DNA from 3 places in the Delftia sp. UME58 genome. Region 2 is predicted to be linked to each of the others. Evidence: predicted binding sites of a transcription regulator. Region 2 holds the regulator's gene; each other region holds the start of a gene.
What was found. The regulator FNR, encoded in region 2, switches genes on or off when oxygen is low (the NO sensors DNR and NnrR bind a similar motif). The targets are predictions, from matches to a motif close to TTGATNNNNATCAA.

Region 1 (5,869 bases), on a different contig from region 2:
TCACGCCCGCCGAGCCCGTGCCCGGCACGGTCTCGCTGCGCGAGCGGCTGGCCCTGGCCGCCTTCACGGCCGGGCTGCATGGCGAGCCACGCAGCGCCGCCTTCTATGCGAAGGCGCTGGCGGCCGAAGATGCGGAACTGGCTGCCGCCGTGGCATCCGAAGTGGTGCGTGGCCGCGCGCAGAGCCTGCAGGCCGGCAGCGGCCCGCATGGTCCCTACGGCAGCTACCCGGCAGGCCCGCTGAGCCGCGAGGACCAGAGCGGCCCCGCCTATGCCGTGGACCCGGCCCACGCCGCACTGCTGGGCGCGCGCCTGGCCGCGGCGCTGGCCCATGCCCACTTGCTGGCCTACCACCCGCGCGACGCCAGCGCCGGGGCCCTGCAGGCGCTGCAACAGGCGGGCTGGAGCGAGACGGACATCGTCATCCTGTCCCAGCTGGCGTCCTTCCTGTCCTTCCAGATCCGCGTGGTGGCGGGGTTGCGCGTGCTGGCTGCACGCCCCGCGCCCCCGGCAGTCCATCAACCCAACACCCTGCAAGCCCAGCCATGACCTCAACGAACTCCGCCGCTCCCCAGGTCTTCACCCAGGATCAGCTCGACTGGCTGCCATGGATTGAGCCACTGGACGAAAGCGAGCTGACCGAACGCCACCATGCAGGCCTGGTCGATGCCTCACGCGCGCAGTCGCCCTACTTCCGCCTGCTGGCGCGCGACCCCGACACGCTGGGCGCGCGCACGCGCACCGACAAGGACATCTTCTACAACCCCGACGCCGGCCTGCCGCGTGCCGAGCGCGAGCTGGCCGCTGCGGCCACCTCGCGCGCCAATGGCTGCATCTACTGCGCCTCGGTCCATGCGCGCTTTGCCACGCACTTCTCGCGCCGGGGCGGCGACGTGCAGCGCCTGCTCGACGAAGGCCCGGGCACGGACCTGGGGCCGCGCTGGAATGCCATCGTCACGGCCGCCGTGGCGCTGACCCAGACCCCGCCTGCGCTGGAGCCCGCCCACATCGATGCGCTGCGCACCGCAGGCCTGGACGATGCCGCCATCTCCGATGTGCTGCACGGCACGGCCTTCTTCAACTGGGCCAACCGGCTCATGCTGTCGCTGGGCGAGCCACGGACCACGGCTTGAGGGCGCACGTCCTCACCACAGGCCCAGCAGCTTCCACCAGGCACTGCCGACCACGGCAAAGATCAGCAGCTCGATCACGCACATGGCCGCACCCACGCGCCACCAGTTGCCCAGCGTGACATAGCCGCTGCCGAAGATGATGGGCGAGGTGCCGGTGGCGTAGTGGGTCAGCGTCATCATGATGGCCGAGCCGGCCGTCATCATCAGCATGAAGGGCACGACATAGTCGGCCGGAATCAGCTGCGCGCCCACGGTCAGGAAGGCCAGCATCATCGCGCTGATGTGGGCCGTGGTGCTGGCGAACAGGTAGTGCGAGAACACGAACACGCCCACCAGGATGGCCGCCACCGACAGCCAGTCCAGGCCGCTGGCGACGATGGCGTTCTTCATTCCCACGGCAAACCAGGACACCACGCCGAGCTTGTTGAGCTGCTCGGCCAGCATGACCAGGGCGCCGAACCAGACCAGGGTGTCCCAGGCGCTCTTTTCGGACAGCACATCATCCCAGTCGATGGTGCCGGTGATGATCAGCACGAACAGGCCCAGGAAGGCCACCACGGTCGGGTCCAGCACGAAGGCCGGGCCGAACAGCATCTGCGGCACGTTGGCCCACAGCAGCAGCATCAGGCCGAAGGTGCCCAGCATCACGCGCTCCTTGCCCGACAGCGGTCCCATGCGGGCCATCTCGCTGCGTGCATATTCCACGGCGTTGGGGGTGGCCTTGAGCTCGGGCGGCGACAGCAGATAGATCACCAGCGGCATCAGCAGCAGGCACAGCAGGCCCGGCAGCAGCATGTACAGCGCCCAGGTGGTCCAGCTCAGGTGCAGGGCCTGGCCCGTGGCCTTGGCCACGAAATCCACCACCAGCGGGTTGGGCGCGGTGGCGGTCAGGAACATGGCCGAGGTGATGGGGTTGGCGTGGTAGTTGACCAGGGCCAGGTAGGTGCCCACCTTGCCCTGCGTGCCCTTGGCCGGGTCCGACTCGAAGGCATTGGCGATGGACTTCATGATCGGGTGCACGATGCCGCCGCCGCGCGCCGTGTTGCTGGGGGTGAACGGTGCCAGCACCAGCTCGCAGATCGCCAGGCCGTAGCCGATGCCGATGGTGCGCTTGCCCAGCAGGGCGATGAACATCAGGCCGATGCGGCTGCCCAGCCCCGTCTTCTTGAGGCCGCGCGAGATCAGGATGGCCACCACGATCAGCCAGATCAGCGGGCTGGAAAAGCTGCTCAGCGCATCGGTGACGGCACCCTTGGACGAGCCGGAGGTGACCTGGGACAGCGAGACGATGACGATGGCCATCAAGGCCATCACGCCAATGGGCATGACCTTGAGGATGATGGCCACGATGGTGGTCAGGAAAATGGCGACCAGCTGCCAGCCCTTGGGCGTCAGCCCCTCGGGCACGGGCACCAGCAGCAGGCCGAACAGCACGGCGGTGGCGATCAGTGCCGGCACCAGCCGGAACGGCACGGCCGCCTTGAAATAGCGGAACAGCGAGGCGATCTTCTCGAGCATGTGGATCCTTTGCGTTGCCGGAGCGGCGCCGAGAGAGCATGGCCTGCCGGGAGCAAAAGCCCACCAGCCTGCACGGGCACTGGCGGCCGCGCCGCATGACTGACATCATGATGCAGTGCAGCATGAGCCCGGCTTCCGGCGGGCGCCTGCGCCACCGAAGTTTGACAGGCATCAAGGCCGCGCCAGTAAACCTGGCGACCCAGGCCACCGAGCCCCACCCACATGACAGCATCCCCGGACCGGGTGTCTTTCGCCCCGGTGTACCCATGCAGTGAAAAAAGGAGAAAAGCCGACATGCCAGCCAACCGATTCTTGCCCGAGGAATGGGAATGCCGGCTCCAGGAAATCGACCTGGAGATCGCCCGCCACGCCGTCATCTGCAAGATCCCGCTGCTGCAGGCCGGCGTGGTGGAGCGCGTGCTGGCCAATGACGCCAGCGTCTGCGGCGCCGAGCACGATGCCGCATTCAAGACCCTGCGAGGCCTTCTGTGCATGCACTACACCGAGCTGCTGCACATCAGCGAAGTGCTAAGCCCCGAGGTCGCCCAGGAAATCGCCCACCGCGTGCGCCTGCGGCTGGGCCAGCGCATCGGCAACCAGCTGGGCGGCTGATGCCGGGCTGTCAGCCTGGCCTTTGCCCTGGCGCGAGGGCATGAAAAAAGGGCTACGACACTGTCGTAGCCCTTTTCAATTTGGTTGCGCGAGAAGGATTTGAACCTCCGACCTTTGGGTTATGAGCCCAAAGTTCTCCCTCGGCATAAATTAGAAGTCCAATAAAATCAGCGCGTTAGCTTACCTTGCCTACCTTTAGTTTACCGTGGATTACTGAAGTAAGTGCAGCAAAATTGCAGCAAGTTTAGAGAAAATCTAGGGCTCCTATGTAAGGCAGGGGCACAGGAGGGAGGTCTCGGTAAAAAAGAACGATCGTGCTGAAAATGAAACTCGAGCTATACGAGAGGCAGTCGTCATGACTGCGCTACTCGCATAGACGATGAATCCTCTCCTGATCTCTCCCGCCGAACTGGGCAAACTCGTCGGCTTGGCAACTAGGACGATCTACAACCGGATCAACGAGAGAGGTGACCTGCCTCCCGTGCTGCGCCTAGGGCGTTTGCCTCGATTCGCGCTTGACGACGTCCATGTATGGATCGACGCGAAGCGCACCTCCGAGACAGCCACAGCTACCGCCGCCCCGGCCCGCCGCCGCCCCGGCAGGCCAACTAAAGCAGAGCAGATTGCTCGCCGGGGGCGTGCATGATGAAGGAACTGACACATGCGCGAATGGCTCAACCGTTTGTCCATGCCCCACTTTTCCGCAGTTTCGCTAAGGGCGAGCAGCAACGACTGAAGCTTGACGTTCGATACAGTGTGAAAGAGTCTTGTGTCAGCTTCCATTTCTGGGGGCCAGAGCCGCTGGGTGCAATGGACTTGCGTGTACTGCAAGGGCTTGTCGCTGTCGTAACGAGCCAACGCCCACGTGACGGTGGGGTGAAGCAGTTACTGCGCGATGGACGAGCAGGACGTGCCAGACTGGCACTCAAACACGACGCACTGGAACAGCCCACTATCGCTGCGCGGTTTCGTCTTTCCGCACTCGCTCAGACCATCGGCTACGCCCGCCCCAGCGGACGCATGCGCGCGCTGCTAGAGCAGTCGATCAAGCGCATCTGCGCGATCACCGTCTATGCAACACGGCCAGGATACCGTGCGGCATATCACATCGCTGGCTTTAGCCAAGACACGGAAACTGACGAATTCGTCGTCAGCCTGAACCCCTGCATCACCGCTGCGGTACTCGGAAAGAACGAGTATCTGCGCGTTGATCTTCAAGAGGTGCGCAGGCTCAAGAGCGATGCCACGCATCTGATTCACAGTCGCCTTCATTGGATCAATCACGGCTCGAGCAAATTGCTTACTGTCGACACCCTCTGTGGGTACGCCTACGGCGATGCCCATGCCAGTCCCAGCGGTGTGCGGCAGCGCCGGAGAACTGTCAAGAAGTCGCTGGAAGAACTGAGGGGCATTGGCTGGGGTTGTGAAGAGACTGCCTCAGGTTCGGGAAAGTACATGATCACCCGCCCCCCAGGCCCGAGCAAACCGTTCAAAGCTGCGTCATAACGCTCACGTTGCTGCGTCATAACACTCACGTCGCTGCGTCGTATCACTCACTCGACCGATAAGGTCTGAGCGAGAAAACTGCCAGCCACCACTGGCAGTTTTTTACGCCGCGCCGACGCGTGCTATTTCCAGTCAATATTTCTTCGATGTAAGTTCTAGAGCTTTTTTTCTCATCAAAGGATGCTGCCCTGCGACCTCCTGCTTTGCTATGTTTTTTGCAGCATCATCGCCGCTGACGCGGCTTCTAGCCCTCCATCCTCGCGCCACTGTCTGCCATCCTGGTTGCGTTGAGCCCGATCCGCCTGCGGCGGTTTTGCTTACCAAGAGAGGAGTCAGGGGGCGAAGCTCCCGAACCCTATACGCATCTTTATTGAAGGCCGCCAAAGGGCCATAGCAGGCCTGGGGTGATGATGGCGAAGAGGAAGATAGAGGTCCAGACAAGCCCAAAAGCGCCAGTGGGGGCTCCGCTCAAGATGCGATAGAAGGCGCAACTGCGGGGGCAGGGGATGGGAGAGGTCCCCAAGCGCAGCCTCCGGAGAGCTATGCCCTCCTAGACGTCAGTCGCAAGTAAAGACTCGGCTTCAGCGACGAGGTCCGCAGCCGAGCAGTTGAGCGCCCCCGCAAGCCTCAGGATCATCTGAAATGTCGGCTGCCGCTTTCCGCTCTCGAGCCATGAAACGTAGACGCGTTCAATCCCCGCCTCAAACGCAAGCTTCTCTTGTGTCAGCCTCGCATCTTTCCGGCGGCGGCGTAACGCTTGCCCGAACGCCACAGCTGGCTCCATTCATTGTCCCTCAACTGAAAGAGAGGGACGCTATGCATGCGGGTAAATAAAGTCTTTATACTTTCGTATACATTTGGTAAGATCAAGTGAAAAAAGGAAAGGTAGACTCAATGATCCCCCGTTTCTTGAGAGCAATCATCAGCCTGTCCGCCGTTGTGGCGACCATGGGATGCACAACAACAACGCCCCCAGCAGCATCAAGCCTGGCAGCAGACCAGAGCACGCGAAAAGTTCAGGTGAACACCGCCCGCACGATCAAAGACAACTGGGTGCGAGGTCGGTTGTTTGCAGTGATCGGCCCGAAGGGAGACTCGTGG
Region 2 (5,869 bases):
CGAGGCCGCCCAGCTTCCGTTCGAGCAAGACTGAGTCCCTCCACCAGAACGAGAACTTCCCATGAGCGATTTCGTAAACAACTTCTGGTCGATCTATGTCACGGCGATCACGCTGGGCGGCATCATCGGCTGCCTGCTGCTGCTGTATCTCACCGCACGCAAGAAGGTGGTCCCATCGGCCGACAACACCACGGGCCACGTCTGGGACGAGGACCTGCGCGAGCTGAACAACCCCATGCCCAAGTGGTGGATGTGGCTGTTCATCATCACCTCGGTGTTCGGTTTCGCCTACCTGGCGGCCTATCCCGGCCTGGGCTCGTTCGCGGGCAAGCTGGGCTGGACGCAGCTGGGCGCCTATGAAAACGAGATGGCCAAGGCCCGCGCGGACCTGGAGCCGCTGTATGCCAAGTTCACGAGCATGAGCACCGAAGACATGGCCAAGGACCCCCAGGCCATGGCCATCGGCGAGCGCCTGTTCATGAACAACTGCGCGCAGTGCCACGGCTCGGACGCACGCGGGGGCAAGAGCTTCCCCAACCTGACCGATGGCGACTGGCTGCATGGCGGCACGCCCGAGAAGATCAGGGAAACCATCACGGGCGGCCGCATCGGCATCATGCCGCCCATGGCCGCTGCCGTCGGCACGCCCGACGATGTGCGCAACCTCTCGCACTATGTGCTGAGCCTGTCGGGCAGCCCGCACGACTCGCTCAAGGCCTCGCTGGGCAAGTCCAAGTTCACGGCCTGCGCCGCCTGCCACGGCATGGACGGCAAGGGCAACCAGGCCCTGGGCGCGCCCAACCTGACCGATGACATCTGGCTGCACGGCTGGGGCGAGGCCGCCATCACGGCCATGATCAACAACGGCAAGCACAACGAGATGCCTGCCCAGAAGGACAAGCTGACCGAGGCGCAGATCGCGGTGCTCGCTTCCTATGTCTGGGGCATGTCGCACAAAGACGGCGCAGTCCGTCAATAAGGACAGAGGGCGGCGCTGCGGCGCCGCCTTTTTGCCTTTTGAGTTTTCAGATATTCCAAAAAAACCAAGGAACCCACCATGAAGCCCGAGAACGGGGATGGCGCCGGGAAGCCTCCCCGCAAAGTCATTCCGATCACGCCTGCCGACCCGGATCCGGGCCAGCTGGTGTCGATGTTCGAGTCCGAGAAGAAGGTCTACCCGCGCTCCATCAGCGGTGTCTTCGCACGCTGGCGATGGGCCCTGGTGTTTCTCACCCAACTGCTTTTCTACGGCCTGCCCTGGCTGGAGTGGGGCCAGCGCCAGATGGTGCTGTTCGACCTGGGCGCGCGGCGCTTTTACCTGTTCGGGCTGGTGCTGTACCCGCAGGATTTCATCTACCTGGCGGGCCTGCTGATCATCTCGGCGCTGGCGCTGTTCCTGTTCACGGCCGTGGCCGGGCGCCTGTGGTGCGGCTTTTCCTGCCCGCAGACGGTCTACACCGAAATCTTCATGTGGGTGGAGCGCAAGGTCGAAGGCGACCGCAGCGCGCGCATGCGCCTGGACAAGAACGGCTGGACCTTCGAGAAGCTCTGGAAGAAGTCGCTCAAGCAGCTCCTGTGGATTGCCATTGCCCTGTGGACCGGCTTTACCTTCGTGGGCTACTTCGTGCCCATCCGCGAACTGGGCGGCGAGCTGCTGGCGCTGCAGGGCAGCTGGCAAATGTTCTGGGTGCTGTTCTACGGCTTTGCCACCTACGGCAACGCGGGCTACATGCGCGAGCAGGTCTGCAAATACATGTGCCCCTATGCGCGCTTTCAGAGCGCCATGTTCGACCGGGACACCATGATCGTCAGCTACGACACGGGCCGGGGCGAGCCACGTGCGCCACGCACCAAGAAGGTGGACTACAAGGCCCAGGGCCTGGGCGACTGCATCGACTGCAAGATGTGCGTGCAGGTCTGCCCCGTGGGCATCGACATCCGCAACGGACTGCAGTACGAATGCATCGGCTGCGGCCTGTGCATAGACGCCTGCAATTCCATCATGGACAAGATGGAGTACCCGCGCGGCCTGATCCGCCTGACAACGCAGAACGCCATGGCCGGCCTGTGGCGCCGCGCCCAGGTGCTGCGCCGCATCTTCCGTCCGCGCGTGCTGATCTACTCGGCCGTGCTGGTCGGCCTGAGCGTGGCCATGATCGTGAGCCTGGCGCTGCGCCAGTCGGTCAAGGTGGACGTGATCCGCGACCGTGCCTCGCTGTCGCGCATCGTGGCGGGCGGCAAGCTGGAGAATGTCTACCGGCTGCAGATCATGAATGCCACCGAACAGGCCCAGCGCTACCGCATCAGCGCCCATGGCCTGGACGGGCTGGAGCTGGCGTCCGAGCAGGAAGTCGAGGTCGGCCCGGCCGAGACGCGCGGCATTGCAGCGCGCCTGCAGATTCCCTACGGTTCTGCCGAGCCGGGCTCGCACACCGTATTCTTCGATATCGATGCCCTGCAAGCGGGTGCGGGCCGCACGTCCGAAAAGGCCGTGTTCCTCGTTCCCCGGTGATGTTCCTGGCAGGCGCGGCACGGTCCGCGCCTGCCGCCTGAAAGAAAGAGGTTTCCCATGTCTTCCAGTCCCCCAGTTCCCGCACCCGCCCAGGCCGCTTCGCATCCCGACGCCGGCAAGCCCTGGTGGAAGTTCGGCCATGTCTGGCTGGTGGTGGCAGGCCCGGCCGCCGTGGTGGTGGCCGCCGTGATCACGGCCATCATCGCCATCAATGGCGCCGATCCCGTGATCGACCCCGACTACTACCGCAACGGCATCACGATCAACGAGCGTGCCGATGGCGTGCGCGAAGTGCCCAAGAGCATGGCGCCCGCCGTCACCGGTCGCAACCATGCGGCCACGCCAGCGCACGACCATCCCACGGACCGCTGACCGCGCCAAGCCCCCTCACGAGGCCGCAGTCGCGGCCTTTTTGCATGGCGGATCGCATCTCCGGCATGTGCGACGGGTGAGGGTTTCCTACAGGCGCGCAGGGCGCTTCGGGGCTTGGCGCCAGGCGTTGGCGCGGCGCACAATGAAGGCGACCCCCTCTACAGCACAAGGAGATCGCTGATGTTGGCCCAACGCTGGATGTGGATTGCCTGGCCTGCCTTTCTGGCCGCCGCCGTGATGGAGATGCTGGTTTTTGCCTTTGTGGATCCGCTGCAGCTGCATTGGCTCGGCGACCTGGGCTGGTCGCGCCAGGGCATCTACACGCTGGCCTTCTTCGCCTTCTGGGGCGTGACCATGCTCTCCAGCCTGATGACCACCATGCTGGGCCGCTCGGCCCGCGATCTCAATGACGGCGTGGTCTCCGAGCCCGAACCGGACCTGGCCATGCAGGGGCTGGGGCGGGACTGAGAGAACGCCGGCCGCAATGAACAAGGCCCGCTGTCGCGGGCCTTGTTCATTGGCGGATGAATGCCTGCAGCCCCTGCAGCCTTACTGGCACTGCTGGCTATTGACGATGCGCTTGAGCGCCTCCGTGTCCAGGATGCGCAGATGGCGCTGGCGCACCTCGATGATGTTGTCGTCCGCGAACTTGGAGAACGTGCGGCTCACCGTCTCCAGCTTCAGGCCCAGGTAGCTGCCGATTTCCTCGCGCGTCATGCGCAGCACCAGTTCGGACTTGGAAAAGCCCCGCGCATGCAGGCGCTGCACCAGGTTGAGCACGAAGGCGGCCAGGCGCTCTTCGGCGCGCATGCTGCCCAGCAGCAGCATCACGCCGTGCTCGCGCACGATCTCGCGGCTCATGACCTTGTGCACATGGTTTTGCAGGGCCGTGACCTCGCGCGACAGGTCTTCCAGCTTGTCGAAGGGCATGACGCAGACTTCGGCGTCTTCCAGCGCGACGGCATCGCAGGTGTGGTGGTCGTTGACGATGCCGTCCAGGCCGATGATCTCGCCGGCCATCTGAAAGCCCGTGACCTGGTCGCGTCCGTCCTCGGTGGCCACGCAGGTCTTGAAGAAGCCGGTGCGGATGGCGTACAGCGAGGTGAAGGCCTCGCCGTTGCGAAACAGCAGGCCTCCGCGCTTGACCTTGCGGCGCGTGGCCACGATGTCGTCGATGCGCTGCATCTGCTCGGCATCCAGGCCCATGGGCATGCACAGTTCGCGCAGGTTGCAGTTGGAGCAGGAGGCTTTGATGGTCTGAAGGTTCATGGAGTGATAAACATCAGCGGCACACAGCGTGCCGGCGGTGACCTCGTGGATTGCGATGAGTTGGATCAAATTGTCGCAGCAGTGCCTCAAACAACTCTTGATATGAGTCAAGGACATGACCGATGTGCTGCGGCACAGTCAAGGTATTAGAGGAAAAACCCATGACCGCTGTCACCCCAGAGCTGCTGCGTCGCTTTGACGTACCGGGGCCCCGATACACCTCGTTCCCTACCGCCGACCGCTTTGTCGAGGCCTTTGGTGCAGAGGACTATATCCTGGCGCTGCAACAACGCAAATCGAGTACCGCAGCGCGTGCCATGCCTTTGTCGCTGTATGTGCACGTGCCCTTTTGCGAGTCGCTGTGCTACTACTGCGCCTGCAACAAGATCGTGACGCGCCACCACGATCGCGCCGCCGTCTACCTGGACTACCTGGCGCGCGAGATGGCCTTGCACACGGCCCATTGCGGCAAGGGCCAGACCGTCAGCCAGCTGCACCTGGGCGGCGGCACGCCCACCTTCTTCTCCGACGACGAGCTGCGTACGCTGATGGGCCTGTTGCGCGAGCATTTCAAGCTGGAGCCGGGCGGCGAATACTCCATCGAGGTCGATCCGCGCACCGTCAGCGTCGAGCGCCTGGCCGTGCTCAAGGAGCTGGGCTTCAACCGCCTGAGCTTCGGCGTGCAGGACTTTGACGAGCAGGTGCAGATCGCGGTGCACCGCGTGCAGCCGGCAGAGCAGGTGTTCGAGCTGGTGGCGGCCGCGCGGCAGCTGGGCTTTGCCTCCATCAACGTGGACCTGATCTACGGCCTGCCCAAGCAGACGCCCGAATCCTTCGAGCGCACGCTGGCCCAGGTCAACGCGCTGCGGCCCGACCGCATCGCGCTCTATGCCTATGCCCACCTGCCCGAGCGCTTCAAGCCGCAGCGGCGCATTGCGGCCGAGGATCTGCCGCAGGGGGCCGACAAGCTGGCCATGCTGTCGCGTTCCATCGCCGCATTCATGGACGGTGGCTATGTCTACGTGGGCATGGACCACTTCGCCCTGCCCGAGGACTCGCTGGCCGTGGCCAAGCGCCAGGGCCGGCTGCACCGCAACTTCCAGGGCTACAGCACCCAGCCCGACTGCGACCTGATCGCGCTGGGCGTCTCGGCCATCGGCAAGGTGGGCGCCAGCTACAGCCAGAACGCCAAGACGCTGGAGGAGTACTACGACGCCATCGACGCCAGCCACCTGCCCGTGGTGCGGGGCCTGGCGCTGTCGCGCGACGACCTGGTGCGCCGCGCCGTCATCATGGCCATCATGTGCCAGGGCGCCGTGCTGTTCGAACCCATGGAGCAGGCCTGGCTGCTGGGCTTTCGCGAGTACTTCGCGCCCGAGATGGCGGCCCTGGAGGACCTGCAGGCCAAGGGCCTGGTGCAGATCAGCGACGAGGGCTTCCAGGTCACTCCCATGGGCTGGTACTTCGTGCGCGGCGTGGCCATGCTGTTTGACCGATATCTGCAGGCGGACAAGAACCGGGCGCGGTTTTCGAGGATCATCTAGGCCCCATGCTGTTGTCGCTGCTCTGGACCGCTTTGATCATGGGGCTCGTCGGCGGGCCCCATTGCCTTGCCATGTGCGCGGCGCCCTGCGGCGTGGTCACGGGCGGGGCGGGGCGGGGCGGCGGCTCCCAGGTGGTGGCCGTGCATGGATTGCAAGGCCGGCTGTGGCTGCG
Region 3 (5,869 bases), on a different contig from region 2:
GCCCTGTCGACAGCCTTGGCCCTGCCGGCTGCGGCATCCGAGCTGCCATCGGAGGATTTCCTGGCCCAGCAGGGCCTGACCCTGGTGGGACCGCTGCCGGCCGTGGGCGGACTCAAGGCCTGGGCCGCCTACCGCGACCGCCAGCCCGTGCCCATCTACCGCATGCCGGACGGCAAGCACTGGGTGCTGGGCACGGTGATCGACGCCCAGGGCCGCGACGTGAACGCCCAGGCCCTGCAGGCCGCCGTGCAAAAGCCCATGGGCGAGCAACTGTGGAGCGATGTGCAGCGCGCCCAGTCCATACCGGATGGCCGCGCCGACGCGCCGCGCACGGTCTATGTGTTCACCGACCCCAACTGCCCCTATTGCAACCAGCTGTGGAACGATGCCCGGCCCTGGGTGGAGAGCGGCCAGGTGCAGTTGCGCCACATTCTGGTCGGCATCCTCAAGCCCAGCAGCGAGGGCAAGGCCGCCGCCATCCTGACCGCGCGCCAGCCAGAACTGGCCCTGGCCGAGCACGCACGCGCCTATGCCAAGGCCGGCCGCGCCAGCGCAGAAGGCGCGGGCGCCACGCCACTGGCTCCAGTGCCGCAGGCCACGCGGCAGGTGCTGGCCAACCATGCCTCGCTGATGTCCACCTGGGGACTGCGTGCCACGCCGGCCCTGGTCTGGAAGGATGACAAGGGAGTGGTGCAGGTACGCACCGGCCTGCCGCCGGGCCTGCTCGAAGAGGTCATGGGGCCGCGTGGCAGGAAATGACGAGGGCGACCATGAGCACAAGCCGTTCTCCCGCCGCTTCCACCTCCTCCAACGACTGGAGCGACCTGTTCCCAACCCGGCCGGATGCGCCGCCGCTGCGCATCGTGCTGCATGCGCCCACACCCGGCGCCCTGGCCCGTGCACGCAGCAATCTGGCCAACCTGCGCCAGGACCGGCCCGGTGCCGAAGTCCGCATCGTCATCAACGGCCCGGCCGTCGAGGCGCTGCTGGACGCCGCGCCGGGCACGCCGCAGCATCTGGATGCAGAGGCCCTGGCCCATGCGCTGGTCTGCCCGAACACGCTCAAGAAGCTGGGCCGCGAGGCGCCTGCCGGCATGCGCGTGCTGCCGCAGGGCGGGATCGAGTCACTGGCCCTGCTGCAGCAGTCGGGCTGGTGCTACGTGCGCTGCTGAGCGGCCTGCGCCAGCGAGGCCAGGCAGCGCGCCTGCCATTGGTATTCAGGCTCGAAGGACTCGCGGTCCGTGACGGCGCCGTGGCCGCCCGCGCCATAGACCATGGCATAGGCCGCATAGTCGGCCGCCTGCAGCGCCCGGCCCGCCAGGCCATGGGCCGTGGCATAGGTGGCGGACACGGCGGCATGGCCGCAGCCGTCGAGGGAGCGCGACCCCTGGTGGTGGTTGGCCAGGCTGGCCGCCTCGCGGGCCAGGCGGTCCAGCTCCTGCCTGTCGATCTGGCCGTCCAGGTAGCGGCGCAGGCCTTGTGCGCAGCGGATGACTTCGGGGTCTTCCAGCAGGTGCGAGATACGGTCCACGCAGGCCTGTGTGAATTGCAGCCTCAGGTGCTCGCCGGCTTCGGCGGCAAGGTCCAGTTCCGAAGCAAGGCTGTTCAGGGCATGGTTCATGGAGAACTCCTTGGCAGTGGCGACACAAGCAGCGTAGACCGGGGCCGCGCACGGAAACAAGAGGGTGATTTCCGATACGCGCCCCGCATTCCCGAGGAATGCAGTCACCCTGTTAACCCCGTCTTAATCCCTGCGCCACACGCTATGGACTGCCTTGGGCGCCTGTCCATGGCAGGCCGTCGGTGGCACTTTGCAAGCACTCGGCAAGCACTCGGCAGCCACTCGGAAAGCCCATTGCTTGACTCACATCAAGCCGCCAAGGCCCTGAATTTCATATATTAAATTCAATATAAAAAGCATATTTTTAATGCTTTATTGAGTTTGAGCGACCACGATCCGTGGCCGCAGGACGATGAAAGACAGGCCATGCCAAAAACATCCCGCGCCGGCAGCGGCTGCAACGACTGCAGCTGCAAGCCCTCCACCCAGGACATCCCCGCCCCTACCCTCTCCCATGCGCAGCCCGCCGCAGGCAAGCGCGGCTTCCTGCAGGACCTGCTGGCCGCCGCCATGGCGGCCGTGGCCCTGCCCGTGGCGGCGGCCGCGCCCGGCAACCCGGGTTTCCAGCCGCCACGCCGCCCCGGCCAGGCCGGCAGGCGCTACGGAATGCTGGTGGACCTGCGCCGCTGCATAGGCTGCCAGGCCTGCACCGTGAGCTGCTCCATGGAGAACCTGCCGCCGCTGGGCCAGTTCCGCACCACGGTGCTGCAGTACGAGGTGCAGCATGCGGGCAACGAGGACCTGCCGCCGGCCATGCTCAACCTGCCGCGCCTGTGCAACCACTGCGACAACCCGCCCTGCGTGCCGGTCTGCCCCGTGCAGGCCACCTTCCAGCGCAGCGACGGCATCGTGCTGGTGGACAACGAGCGCTGCGTGGGCTGCGGCTACTGCGTGCAGGCCTGCCCCTATGACGCACGCTTCATCAACCACGAGACGCAGACCGCCGACAAGTGCACCTTCTGCGAGCACCGCCTGGAAGCCGGACTGCTGCCGGCCTGCGTGGAAAGCTGCGTGGGCGGCGCCCGCGTGATCGGCGACCTCAACGACGAGGGCAGCGAGATCCGCCAGCGCATGCGCGAGCACGCCAGCGACCTCAAGGTGCTCAAGCCCGCCATGGGCACGGACCCGCATGTGTACTACCTGGGATTGCCCGACGCCTTCGTCGACGGCGTGGACGGGCAGGCCAGCGTGCGGCTGGTCACTTCCCACTGAACGCAAGGAGCACCCCATGCACATCGTCGAACTCCTGACCCCAGCCTACGAATCGGCCTGGCTGCCCTGGGCCGTGCAGTACTTCTTCCTGGCCGGCATTGCCACGGGCGCCGCCCTGCTGGCCGCCGCCTGCGCCTGGGCGCCGCGCGCCAGCGCCATGGCGCGCCTGCTGCCGGCCGCCGTGCTGGTGCTGGCCGTGAGCGCCATCGCCGCGCCCGTGTCGCTGCTGGCCGACCTGCACCAGCCTGCGCGCTTCTGGCATTTCTATGCGCACTTCACGCCGTGGTCGTGGATGTCGGTGGGCGCCCTGCTGCTGCCGGTCTTCGTGGGGCTGTCGCTGGCCTTCGTGCTGGCCTGGTGGCTGGGCCGGCCACAGTGGCTGCGCTGGCTGGCGCCGCTGCTGGCCGTGTCGGCGCTGACCATCACCGCCTATACCGGCGCCGAGCTGATGGCCGTGCGCTCGCGCCCGCTGTGGAACACGCTGTGGGTGCCGCTGAACCTGGCGCTCACGGGCTGGCTGGCCACGGTGGGCTGCATGCTGGTGACGGCGCGCTTTCTGCCCGCCCGCCACCGCCCCGATGCCGGCGCCCTGCAGGCGCTGCGCATGCTGGGCCTGGGGCTGGCGCTGTGCCTGCTGGCCATGGTGGCGGTCTGGGCCGTTGCCGGCTGGCTGGGCCAGGGCCGCTCCTTCCAGGCGGCGCTGCAGCTGTGGCAGCAGTTTCCGGTCTGGCGCCTGAGCATGCTGGGCTCGGCCGTGGCCGGTGCCGCCTTGCTGTGGGCCCTGGTGCGGGGTGGGCAGCGCATGGCCTGCCCGCGCTACACGCTGGCGCTGGGGCTGGGCCTGGCCGCCGCGGCCTGGGCCTTCCGCTGGGCGCTGTTCATGGGCGTGCAAGGCGTGCCCAAGTACGGCGCGGGCCTGTACATCTACCACATGCCGCTGGGCGGCGACGGCCTGCTGGGCATGCTGGGCGTGGCCGGCCTGTGCATTGCACTGGTGACGCTGGCCACCTGGGCGCTGGAGCTGTTTCCCGCGCGTTCGGCCACGGCCCGCGCCCTCTGACACCGCCGCCCTGACGACCCCTCACCCATCACGGAGCGCGGCCCGCCACCGGCCGGCCGCGCCACAGAAAGCCATTCATGATCGACAAGAAGAAACTCTCCCAAGCTCCCGAAGATTCCCTGGATGCCGAGGCCACACGCCGCCGCCTGCTGCTGCGCGGCGGCCTCACCGCCGGTGGGCTGGCCGCCTTTGCGGCCGGCTACGGTGAAACACTGGCGCGCGGTGCCAAGGGCCTGGTCGCAGGCACCTCGGGCACGCCCACGGCCAGCGCCACGCGCGGCAATTCGCTGACGCCCGAGTTCCGCATCGACCCGGCCACGGGCGCGCTCGCCACCCAGCCCGGCCAGGTGGTCAGCCCCTCCAGCTGCCTGGGCTGCTGGACGCAGTGCGGCGTGCGCGTGCGTGTCGATACCGCCAGCAACCGCATCCTGCGCGTGGCAGGAAACCCCTACCACCCGCTGGCCACCACGCGCCCGGCCGCCATGGAAGAACCCGTGCGCGAGGTCTACGCCAAACTGGGCAAGGAGCTGGGCCTTGAGGGCCGCGCCACGTCCTGCGCGCGCGGCTCGTCCATGCTGGAGCACCAGAACGCGCCGCACCGCGTGCTCACCCCGCTCAAGCGCGTGGGCCCGCGCGGCAGCGGCCGCTGGCAGAGCATTTCCTTCGAGCAGCTGGTGCAGGAAGTCTGCGAGGGCGGCGATCTGTTCGGCGAAGGCCAGGTCGATGGCCTGCGCGCCATCTGGGACCCCAGGACGCCGCTGGACGCCGACAACCCCGAGTTCGGCCCGCGCTCCAACCAGTTGCTGGTGACCGACGCCTCCAACGAAGGCCGCGCCCAGCTGCTGCGCCGCTTTGCAGGGCCGTCCTTCGGCACCGTGAACGTCAGCAACCACGGCGCCTACTGCGGCCAGAGTTTTCGCGTGGGTGCGGCAGCGGCCCTGGGCGACCTGCCCGGCATGCCGCACGGCAAGCCCGACTGGAGCCATGCCAGCTTCGGCCTGTTCATCGGCGCGGCGCCCGCGCAGTCCGGCAACCCCTTCCAGCGCCAGGGCCGCGAGCTGGCCGAGGCCCGCTCGCGCGAGGACAACCGTTTCCGCTACGTGGTGGTCTCGCCCGTGCTGCCGACCTCGTCCAGCCTGGCTGCGGGCAGCGGCAACCGCTGGCTGGCCGTCAAGCCGGCCAGCGACCTGGCCCTGGCCATGGCGCTGATCCGCGTCATCCTGGACGAGGCGCGCCATGACACGGGCTTTCTCGCCCAGCCCGGCCCGGCCGCCATGCAGGCGGCGGGCGAGGCGTCCTGGAGCAATGCCACGCACCTGCTGGTCAACGAGCCCGGCCACCCGCGCCATGGCAGCTTTCTGCGCGGCGCCGACCTGGGCTGGGCCATGCCCGCGCCAGCCGAAGACGGCAAGCCGGCCCAGGATGTGTTCGTGGTGCAGCGTGCCGATGGCAGCCTGGCGCCGCACACCCAGGCCGAGCCTGCACAGCTGATGGTGCGCACCCGCGTGGCCGTGCCCGGCCTGAAGGCCGAAGGCGCGGACCAGGCCCCCGAGCTGTCGGTCTGCTCCTCGCTGGCCAAGCTGCATGAGCAGGCCAGCCTGAAGACGCTGGACGAGTACGCGGCGCTGTGCGGCGTGGCGCGCGGCGAGATCGAGGCGCTGGCGCGCGAGTTCACCAGCCATGGCAAGCGCGCCGTGGCCGATGCGCATGGCGGCACCATGAGCGGCGCGGGCTTCTACACCGCCTACGCCATCAGCATGCTCAACACCCTGGTGGGCAACCTCAACGTGCAGGGCGGCCTGGTGCTGGATGCCGGCCCGTTCGGCCCCTTCGGCCCCGGCCCGCGCTACGACTTCGCCAACTTCGACGGCAAGGTCAAGCCGCGCGGCCTGGCGCTGTCACGCCACCGCCAGCCCTACGAGAAAAGCGCGGAATTCCAGCGCAAGCGCGAGGGCCAGCCCGAGGGCGCGAAGGAC

Region 1: the regulator FNR is predicted to act here: its motif matches at 2,812-2,825, upstream of A9976_RS00510 (DASS family sodium-coupled anion symporter).
Region 3: the regulator FNR is predicted to act here: its motif matches at 1,860-1,873, upstream of dsrO (sulfate reduction electron transfer complex DsrMKJOP subunit DsrO).

The regions. Positions count from the first base shown of each region.
Region 1 is NZ_LZZV01000003.1:91,007-96,875, reverse strand. It holds gene A9976_RS00520 (CMD domain protein) at 1-548, shown strand, start outside; gene A9976_RS00515 (alkylhydroperoxidase domain protein) at 545-1,132, shown strand; gene A9976_RS00510 (DASS family sodium-coupled anion symporter) at 1,145-2,650, opposite strand; gene A9976_RS00505 (hypothetical protein) at 2,945-3,262, shown strand; gene A9976_RS00500 (AlpA family transcriptional regulator) at 3,642-3,908, shown strand; gene repC (replication protein C, IncQ-type) at 3,905-4,768, shown strand; gene A9976_RS00490 (helix-turn-helix domain-containing protein) at 5,319-5,552, opposite strand; gene A9976_RS00485 (hypothetical protein) at 5,663-5,869, shown strand, end outside.
Region 2 is NZ_LZZV01000020.1:178,715-184,583, forward strand. It holds gene A9976_RS08125 (cbb3-type cytochrome c oxidase subunit 3) at 1-34, shown strand, start outside; gene ccoP (cytochrome-c oxidase, cbb3-type subunit III) at 62-979, shown strand; gene ccoG (cytochrome c oxidase accessory protein CcoG) at 1,058-2,512, shown strand; gene A9976_RS08140 (FixH family protein) at 2,570-2,884, shown strand; gene A9976_RS08145 (hypothetical protein) at 3,065-3,352, shown strand; gene fnr (fumarate/nitrate reduction transcriptional regulator Fnr) at 3,434-4,153, opposite strand; gene hemN (oxygen-independent coproporphyrinogen III oxidase) at 4,315-5,697, shown strand; gene A9976_RS08160 (sulfite exporter TauE/SafE family protein) at 5,703-5,869, shown strand, end outside.
Region 3 is NZ_LZZV01000014.1:52,530-58,398, forward strand. It holds gene dsbG (thiol:disulfide interchange protein DsbG) at 1-759, shown strand, start outside; gene A9976_RS05780 (hypothetical protein) at 771-1,172, shown strand; gene A9976_RS05785 (hypothetical protein) at 1,157-1,621, opposite strand; gene dsrO (sulfate reduction electron transfer complex DsrMKJOP subunit DsrO) at 1,988-2,833, shown strand; gene nrfD (NrfD/PsrC family molybdoenzyme membrane anchor subunit) at 2,850-3,893, shown strand; gene A9976_RS05800 (tetrathionate reductase subunit A) at 3,971-5,869, shown strand, end outside.